2 regions of the Mesorhizobium sp. EU05-FHT14A09 genome follow, and region 2 is predicted to be linked to the other one. Evidence: predicted binding sites of a transcription regulator. Region 2 holds the regulator's gene; the other holds the start of a gene.

Region 1 (4,203 bases), 290 kb from region 2:
TGTTCGAGGAAGGCGTGAAGGAGCTGTGCCAGCTCATCCACGACAATGGTGGCCAGGTCTATCTCGACGGTGCCAACCTCAACGCGCTCGTCGGCCTCGCCCGTCCGGGCGACATTGGCGGCGACGTCTGCCACATGAACCTGCACAAGACCTTCTGCATCCCGCATGGCGGCGGCGGTCCAGGCATCGGGCCGATCGGCGTCAAGTCGCATCTGGCGCCATTCCTGCCCGGTCATATCGACCTCGGCACGGAATACCCGGTCTCGGCGGCGCCTTACGGCAGCGCTTCGATCCTGCCGATCACCTGGATGTACATCCGCATGATGGGCGGCCAGGGCCTCAAGCAGGCGACGGAAGCGGCGATCCTGTCGGCCAACTACATCGCCAAGCGGCTCGAAGGGCACTATCCGGTGCTCTACAAGGGCGCCAACGGCCGCGTCGCGCATGAGTGCATCCTCGACACCCGCGTGCTCAAGGACAGCGCTGGCATCACCGTCGACGACGTCGCCAAGCGCCTCATCGACTATGGCTTCCACGCGCCGACCATGTCCTGGCCGGTGGCGGGCACGCTGATGGTGGAGCCGACCGAGTCCGAGCCCAAGCATGAGCTCGACCGGTTCTGCGAAGCGATGATCTCCATCGCCAACGAAGCCGGCAAGGTCGCCAGGGGCGAATGGCCGCAGGATGACAATCCGCTGGTCAATGCCCCGCATACGGCAACCGAGACGCTTGCCGGCGAATGGGCTCATCCCTATTCGCGCATGGAAGCCGCCTACCCGGCATCCGATCCCGATACCGCAGCCAAATACTGGCCGCCGGTGTCACGCATCGACAATGTCGCGGGCGACCGCAACCTGGTGTGTTCCTGCCCGCCGGTTTCTGAATATCTCGGCGCCGCCGAATAAGGCGGCCTCATCAGGCTAACCGAACCCCTCGCGATCCGTCGCGAGGGGTTTTTCGCAACGCCAGCAAAGCGCATAGCGGTTTGTTGGCGGTCACGTAAAAATAAAGAGTTAGAGGGAAATACTTTAGGCGCGCAGCGCGGGCCGCCGCGTCGGTTCCGTGATCCAGCCATCGACCACGACCCTGTTCCGGCCGGCTCGCTTGGCCTGATAGAGAGCCCGGTCCGCACGGGTCAGCATCTCCGTCAGCGTGGCCTTCTTCATCGAGCCGAAGGCGACACCGGCGCTGACGGTACAGCGCAACACGCCGACCTGAGTGTGAATGTCCTGTCCTGCGAAGTCCGCCAGGATGTTGCGGGCGGCAGCCTCGACATAGTTGCCTTCGACACGCGCGATCACCAGCGCGAACTCTTCGCCGCCGAGGCGGAACGCGCTGTCGCCGGCGCGCAGATTCGTCCTGATGACATCGGCGAAGCGCCTCAGCACCTCGTCGCCGGCCGAATGGCCGTAGACGTCGTTGGTGTTCTTGAAATGGTCGAGATCGAACATCACGACCGCCAGTTCCTCGCCGAATGCCCTGTCCGGGTAGCCGTCCATCAAGGCGCGCCGGTTCTGCAATCCGGTCAGCGGATCGGTCAGCGCCTCGTTGCGGTGACGAGCAGCCACCCGCAGATTGTGCATGGTCATCGGCAGCGCGCCGAGTGCGGTGAGACAGGCCACGGAAACGATGATGTTGACGCGCTCGGCCCAATTGTCGGGCGCCTTGCCCAGCACCCAGGTTCCATTGAACAGCAGCACCAGGCCGCACAGCGCAAACGAGGTCGCACAGATCGCAAACAGCACGGTCATCAGGGTGATGAGCGCCGGAAACTCGTCGCGGGCCTGCCAGAAAACCCAGCCGATCCAGACCAGCAACGTGGTGGCGAAGGCGTATTCGACCATGAAGGCCACGCCGTCTAGCCCGACCATCATCAGATAGGTGGTGGAAAGTACCGAAATGGCAACGACGGTCAGGACTTTCCGCGTGATATGGACGTGCCCGTAGAACTGGCCGGCGGCGACCAGCACCAGCGCAAAGCCGCTGGGCAGCAGCGCCATCAGCAGCGCTCCGATCCAGGGTTGTGGATCGCTGGTGTAGCGCCAGAAGGCGATGACGTGCCCTGCGACCACGATCAGGCCGATGGCGGCCGTGAGGAAATAGTGGCTCTGGCGCATCGCGCTCCAGATCACCAGCATGGTTATGCTGAGGCATGTGCCGGACAATGCTGCCGCCAGCAGCAAGGACTGATAGTCCAGCATTGTTCGCTTCCCCGCTAACACGACGGCGTACAGTGTACGCTATCATCACCCATTTTGCGGCAACCTGGCTCAAACGCTCAGGAGAAACTCGCCAGATGGTTTACGAGACGTCTCTATTCGGAGTAGAGCACTCGCCAGCCATGAACGGAACACGAACTGCTGTGATCCGGCCTGCAAAACATGGCAGTATCATTCCCTGATTCGTTTTCAAAGCTCATGGACGAAATGGACGACCTTTTCGGCAATCCGGACAAGCAACCCCCGCAGCCAGCCCGCGCCACCGCGCGCCCTGCCGACCCGCTCGTGCAGGCGGCCAAGCGCACGCAACCTGCGACCAAGGATGGCAGTGAAGGCTACAGCGCGGCCGACATCGAGGTTCTGGAGGGACTGGAGCCGGTACGGCGCCGGCCGGGCATGTATATCGGCGGCACCGACGAGAAAGCGCTGCACCATCTCTTTGCCGAAGTCATCGACAACTCGATGGACGAGGCGGTTGCCGGCCATGCCACCTTCATCGACGTGGAACTGGGAGCCGACGGCTACCTCACCGTCACCGACAATGGCCGCGGCATTCCGGTCGATCCGCATCCCAAGTTCAAGGACAAGTCGGCGCTCGAAGTGATCATGACGACGCTGCATGCCGGCGGCAAGTTCGATTCCAAGGTCTACGAGACCTCCGGCGGCCTGCACGGCGTCGGCGTCTCGGTGGTCAATGCGCTTTCCGATGACCTCGAAGTCGAAGTCGCGCGTGGCCGCAAGCTCTACCGCCAGCGCTTTTCGCGCGGCATCCCGCAGGGCGGGCTCGAATTCCTCGGCGATGTACAGAACCGGCGCGGCACGCGGACCCGCTTCCACCCCGATCCCGACATCTTCGGCAAGGGCGCGCATTTCGAACCGGCCCGCATTTACCGCATGGCGCGTTCGAAGGCCTACCTGTTCGGCGGCGTCAACATCCGCTGGTCTTGCGACCCGTCGCTGATCACGGACAAGGATCCGACGCCGGTCAAGGCCGAATTCCACTTCCCCGGCGGCCTTGGCGATTACCTCAAGGCGTCGCTCGGCGACGAGATGCAGGTCACGCGCGAACTCTTCTCCGGCAAGAGCGAGAAGCAGGGTGGCCATGGCTCCCTGGAGTGGGCGGTCACCTGGTATGGTGGCGACGGTTTCCTCAACTCCTACTGCAACACCATCCCGACCGGCGAAGGCGGCACCCATGAAATGGGCTTCCGCAACGTGCTGACGCGCGGCCTGCGCGCCTATGCCGATCTGGTCGGCAACAAGCGCGCCTCCATCGTCACCTCCGAAGACGTGATGATTTCGGCCGCCGGCATGCTCTCCGTCTTCATCCGCGAACCGGAATTCGTCGGCCAGACCAAGGACAAGCTCGCGACCGTCGAGGCCATGCGTATCGTCGAATCTGCCCTGCGTGATCCATTCGACCATTGGCTGGCCGACAATCCGCAGGAAGCCTCCAAGCTGCTCGACTGGGTGATCGCCCGCGCCGATGAGCGCGTGCGCCGCCGCCAGGAAAAGGAAGTCTCGCGCAAGAGCGCCGTGCGCAAGCTGCGCCTGCCCGGCAAACTGGCCGACTGCACGCAGAACGCGGCAGCCGGCGCCGAACTGTTCATCGTCGAGGGTGACTCGGCCGGTGGCTCCGCCAAGCAGGCGCGTGACCGCGCCATGCAGGCCGTCTTGCCGCTGCGCGGCAAGATCCTCAACGTCGCCAGCGCCGGCAGCGACAAGCTTGCCGCCAACCAGCAGATCTCGGACCTCGTCCAGGCGCTGGGCTGCGGCACGCGCTCGAAATACCGGGACGAGGACCTTCGCTACGACCGCGTCATCATCATGACCGACGCCGACGTCGACGGCGCCCACATCGCCTCGCTGCTGATCACCTTCTTTTATCAGGAGATGCCGAACCTGATCCGTGGCGGCCATCTCTTCCTGGCCGTGCCTCCGCTCTATTCTCTGCGCCAGGGCGGCAAGATCGCTTATGCCCGCG
Region 2 (4,203 bases):
GCGATGGCGATACTGCTCCTCGTGCTCGGCATCCTTGCGGGCAAGGTCGAGACATGGCGCATGCCTGGCGATACGCTGGGAGCACAGGTGTCGACCAGTGTGACCGGCAGGGTCATCTCCGTCGAGCCAACGGCAACCGGGCGGACGCGGTTGACGCTGGACGTCATACGCACCGAGCGGCCCAAGCTGCGCTATCAGCCCCAACGCGTACGGCTGTCAGCGCTGGCAATGCCAGCCGATATCCGTGCCGGATCGATCGTGTCCGGCTACGCTCGACTGATGCCGCCCGCCGGCCCGGTGCGACCTGGCGGCTATGATTTTTCCTTCGAAAGCTATTTCGACGGGATCGGCGCGACCGGCTTCTTCATGGGCAAGCCCAGGCTTGTCTCTCCGGGAGAGGAAACGGCACCGCTCGCCACTCGGCTGTCTGTCGCCGTCGAGACCGCACGCGAGACGATTGCAGATCGCATTCGTGCTTCGATCGGCGGGCCGGAAGGAGAGATCGCCGCAGCGCTGATCGTCGGCGTGCGCGCCGGTATTCCAGATTCTGTCAATGAAGCGATGCGACGGACGGGCATCTATCACATCATCTCGATATCCGGCCTGCATATGGCGTTGGTGGCAGGCACCATAATGCTGCTGTTGCGCGGGGCGTTCGCGCTGTTTCCCGATTTCTCTGCGCGTCGGCCGGTCAAGAAGTATGCCGCTTTCGCTGCTCTCTGTTCGATCGCCGCCTATCTTGCGATCTCCGGCGTGGTGGTGGCGGCAGAACGCAGCTTCATCATGTTGTCGGTGATGCTGATCGCGGTGCTGTTCGATCGTGCGGCGTTGTCGATGCGCAATCTGGCAATCTCGGCGGTGATCGTCATCCTGACCGCGCCGCATGAGGTGGTTGGTCCGTCTTTCCAGATGTCGTTTGCAGCGACCGCTGCGCTGATCGGCGCCTACGCGGCCTGGGCTCAACGGCGTGAAGTGATGCCCGTAGCCGCACCGCCTGCGCGCTCTTTCGTTGGTTTTCTCGCGCATAAGTCTTTGATCGCAGTTGGCGCAATGGCCGCAACCTCGATCGTGGCCGGCCTTGCGACAACGCTGTTCGCGGTTTGGCATTTTCAGCGGGTGTCGCCGCTTAGCCTGTTTGCCAATCTGGCCGTCATGCCGGTGGTTTCGCTTGTCGTCATGCCGGCGGCCGTACTCAGCGCACTCGCGATGCCCTTTGGCGCCGATGGACCGTTCCTTTATGCGATGGGAAAGGGACTTACGGTCATGATGGCAATCGCCGACTGGATTTCCGCGCGCTCGCCTGTCGATGGTGTTGGTCTGGTTTCGACGCAATCGGTGCTTTTCGTCACCGCCGCGCTCGCCATCGGCGCGATGACGACGACATGGTTGCGGTTGCTGGCCTTACCTTTTGCGCTTGCCGGTCTGCTGACGATGGGCAATGTCGAAACACCCGATGTGCTGATCTCCGAGGACGCGCGCCTTGTGGCTCTGCCAATCGGCGGCGACGAGATAGCGGTCAGCAGGGCGCGACCCAATCCGTTTACGTTCGACAACTGGCGCAGGGCGCTCAATCTGGAGACAACAATCTTACCCGAAGATGTTTCGGGTGACGTCGATCTGACTGTTGAAAATGCGCTCGATATGCCCCTCGGAACGCCATTCCTGTGCGCTCGGCGGCTGTGCTTTGCCCGTCACCTGTCAGGTGCCGTCGTGGTGACGGCCGCCAGCACCGAGTCTGCCAAATCGGCCTGCGCGGTTGCGTCGCTTATTGTCATCGACGATGCAACCGCCCCCGACCCCTGCAACGATCCCGCAGTCGTGGTTGTCACCAAGCAGGATCTCGCCCGCGTCGGCAGTGCCGCAGTATGGTTTAACGCCTCTGCAGATAAGCCGGCTAATATCTCGTTCGCGCTCGATACCAAGGATCGACCCTGGCACATGCAACGAGGCTTTACGCGCGAGGCGAGGGGATTACCGCCGCGGCCGGAAAAGGCGTACAAGTCCAAAGGCAGGCCGGACAAGATACCTTCCCGGACTGCCGTCAACGCTGATGTCGTTCATAAAAACGATAAATAGCCGGCTAATTGACTAAGGTCCGCGCTTCAATACCGACGGATCAACCCGACCAACTTGCCTTGTACCTTGACCCGGTCTGGGCCGAAAATGCGGGTCTCGTAGGCGGGATTGGCAGCCTCCAGCGCGATCGAGGCACCCTTGCGACGAAAACGCTTGAGCGTCGCTTCTTCCTCGTCGACGAGAGCCACGACGATTTCGCCCGGATTGGCCGAATTGGCATTGCGGATGATGACCGTATCGCCATCGAAGATACCGGCTTCGATCATGGAGTCACCTTTGACTTCCAGGGCATAGTGCTCGCCGCCCGAAATCATGTCCGGCGGCACGGAAATCGAATGCGTTCGATGTTGGATGGCGTCGATCGGCACACCAGCCGCGATGCGTCCCATGACCGGGATGGAAACGGCGGCGGTAGCGTCGTCGTCATTGCTGGGAGCCTGCAGGCGCTGCGGCTCCTTGGGTACCGTGCGACCCAGGCTGCCCTGGATGACGGCCGGTGAAAACTTCTTGGCCGCATTGAGGCCAGGAGCGATCGAGTCGGGGAGGCGCAGCACCTCGAGTGCACGGGCCCGGTTTGGCAGGCGGCGAATGAAGCCGCGCTCCTCCAGAGCGGTGATCAGCCTGTGGATGCCCGACTTCGACGCCAGATCGAGCGCTTCTTTCATCTCGTCGAAGGACGGTGGAATCCCGCTTTCCTTCAGCCGCTCATGGATGAAGAGCAAAAGCTCGTGTTGCTTGCGTGTCAGCATCGCCACCCTCCGTGGAACGGAACCGGAATCAGAAAAACAAACCCGGAACAAACACTATCTGTTCCATTTGTGTTCCGCAACCATTTAAAGTTTAATGAATTTGTTGACCCTTTGTTCAGCGTAACGGCGGGGATGGCTGCTTCTTGTTCCGCGAGGTCGCGTCGTGGAATCCAGGAAGGCGCGCCGCTCGCACTTAATCAGCAAACAGATTTTCGACCATGTAGTCGACGAAGACACGGACCTTGGGCGAGAGGTGGCGACTTGTTGGCCACAGGATGCGGAAGGTTCCGGTTTCGCCAAGATAATCGGTCAGCAGCGATACAAGTTTGCCCTGGGCCAGTTCGGTCGATACCGCGAATGGCGGCAGGCAAGTGACGCCGAAAGATCGCTCGGCGAGGTAGATCAATGGCTCCAGCGTGCTCGCAACGGTGGTCACGGGAAGATCGAGTTTCACATCGCGCCCATCGCGCATGAGGGGCCAGGGTTCGAGCCGCCCGGAATTCGCATAGCGATGATGAAGGCAACGGTGTTTGAGGAGGTCTTCCGGCGTCTCGGGTGTGCCGTTTTCGGCGAGATATTTCGGCGCTGCCACGATCTTATGCCGGAAAGTGCCGAGCTTGCGGCTCATCAGGCGCGTGTCCCCGACATCTCCGGTGCGGATCACCGCATCAAAGCCCTCTTCGATGACGTCGACGAGCCGGTCGGTAAAATCGAGGTCGAGATTGATATCCGGATATCGTTCCATGAAGGCCGACATTGTCGGCATCAACAGCATGCCCGCGAGCGGGAGGGAAACACGAAGCTGCCCGCGCGGGGTCACCTGCGATCTCGAAAGCTGGACCTGCGCCTGTTCGTATTCCGATTGGATGCGCCGGCATGTCGCAAGGAAGAAGCTTCCCTCTTCAGTAAGGGCCATGCTCCGCGTGGAGCGGTGAAAGAGCCGGGCACCCATTTCGTTTTCAAGGCGCGCGACGGCTTTGCCGACAGCGGAAGCAGTGAGGCCGAGTCGCTGCGCTGCGCCGATAAAGCTTCCGGCTTCCGCGACCTGCACGAAGATGCCGAGTGTTCCAAGTCTGTCCAATTGCGGAATTTTCTTCGTTAGTTATGAGAATGCGAGAATATTTATCTGCCTGTTTGTCCTGAATATCCAGAGGACGCCGCGGCAAGACAGCCGCGATCGTCAGATGGAGACTTTCATGAGCAAACTCACCGCAGGCTTTTCGGCCTCACCGCAGCCGACGACCTTCGTGGTCAACGTTATCCATGCCCATCCGGGGAAGCAGGAAGAAGCTTTCGCCATCATCCAGGATGTCGTGCACTACGTCGCCGAACGCCAGAAGGGCTTTCTGTGGAGCACACTCGCCAGGAGCACCGACGG

What was found. Region 2 encodes LexA, which represses DNA repair genes until DNA is damaged. Its sites were predicted from a motif close to TGTTCNNNNTGTGTTCNG; they were not measured.
Region 1: a site for LexA is predicted at 2,342-2,359, ahead of parE (DNA topoisomerase IV subunit B). Genes of this name have one in related genera too.

The regions. Positions count from the first base shown of each region.
Region 1 is NZ_JBYTDF010000002.1:448,940-453,142, forward strand. Features, by position in the region: gene gcvP (aminomethyl-transferring glycine dehydrogenase) at 1-905, shown strand, start outside; gene AC3WTO_RS09610 (GGDEF domain-containing protein) at 1,029-2,201, opposite strand; gene parE (DNA topoisomerase IV subunit B) at 2,418-4,203, shown strand, end outside.
Region 2 is NZ_JBYTDF010000002.1:160,654-164,856, reverse strand. Features, by position in the region: gene AC3WTO_RS08110 (ComEC/Rec2 family competence protein) at 1-2,076, shown strand, start outside; gene lexA (transcriptional repressor LexA) at 2,103-2,825, opposite strand; gene AC3WTO_RS08100 (LysR family transcriptional regulator) at 3,019-3,906, opposite strand; gene AC3WTO_RS08095 (antibiotic biosynthesis monooxygenase) at 4,022-4,203, shown strand, end outside.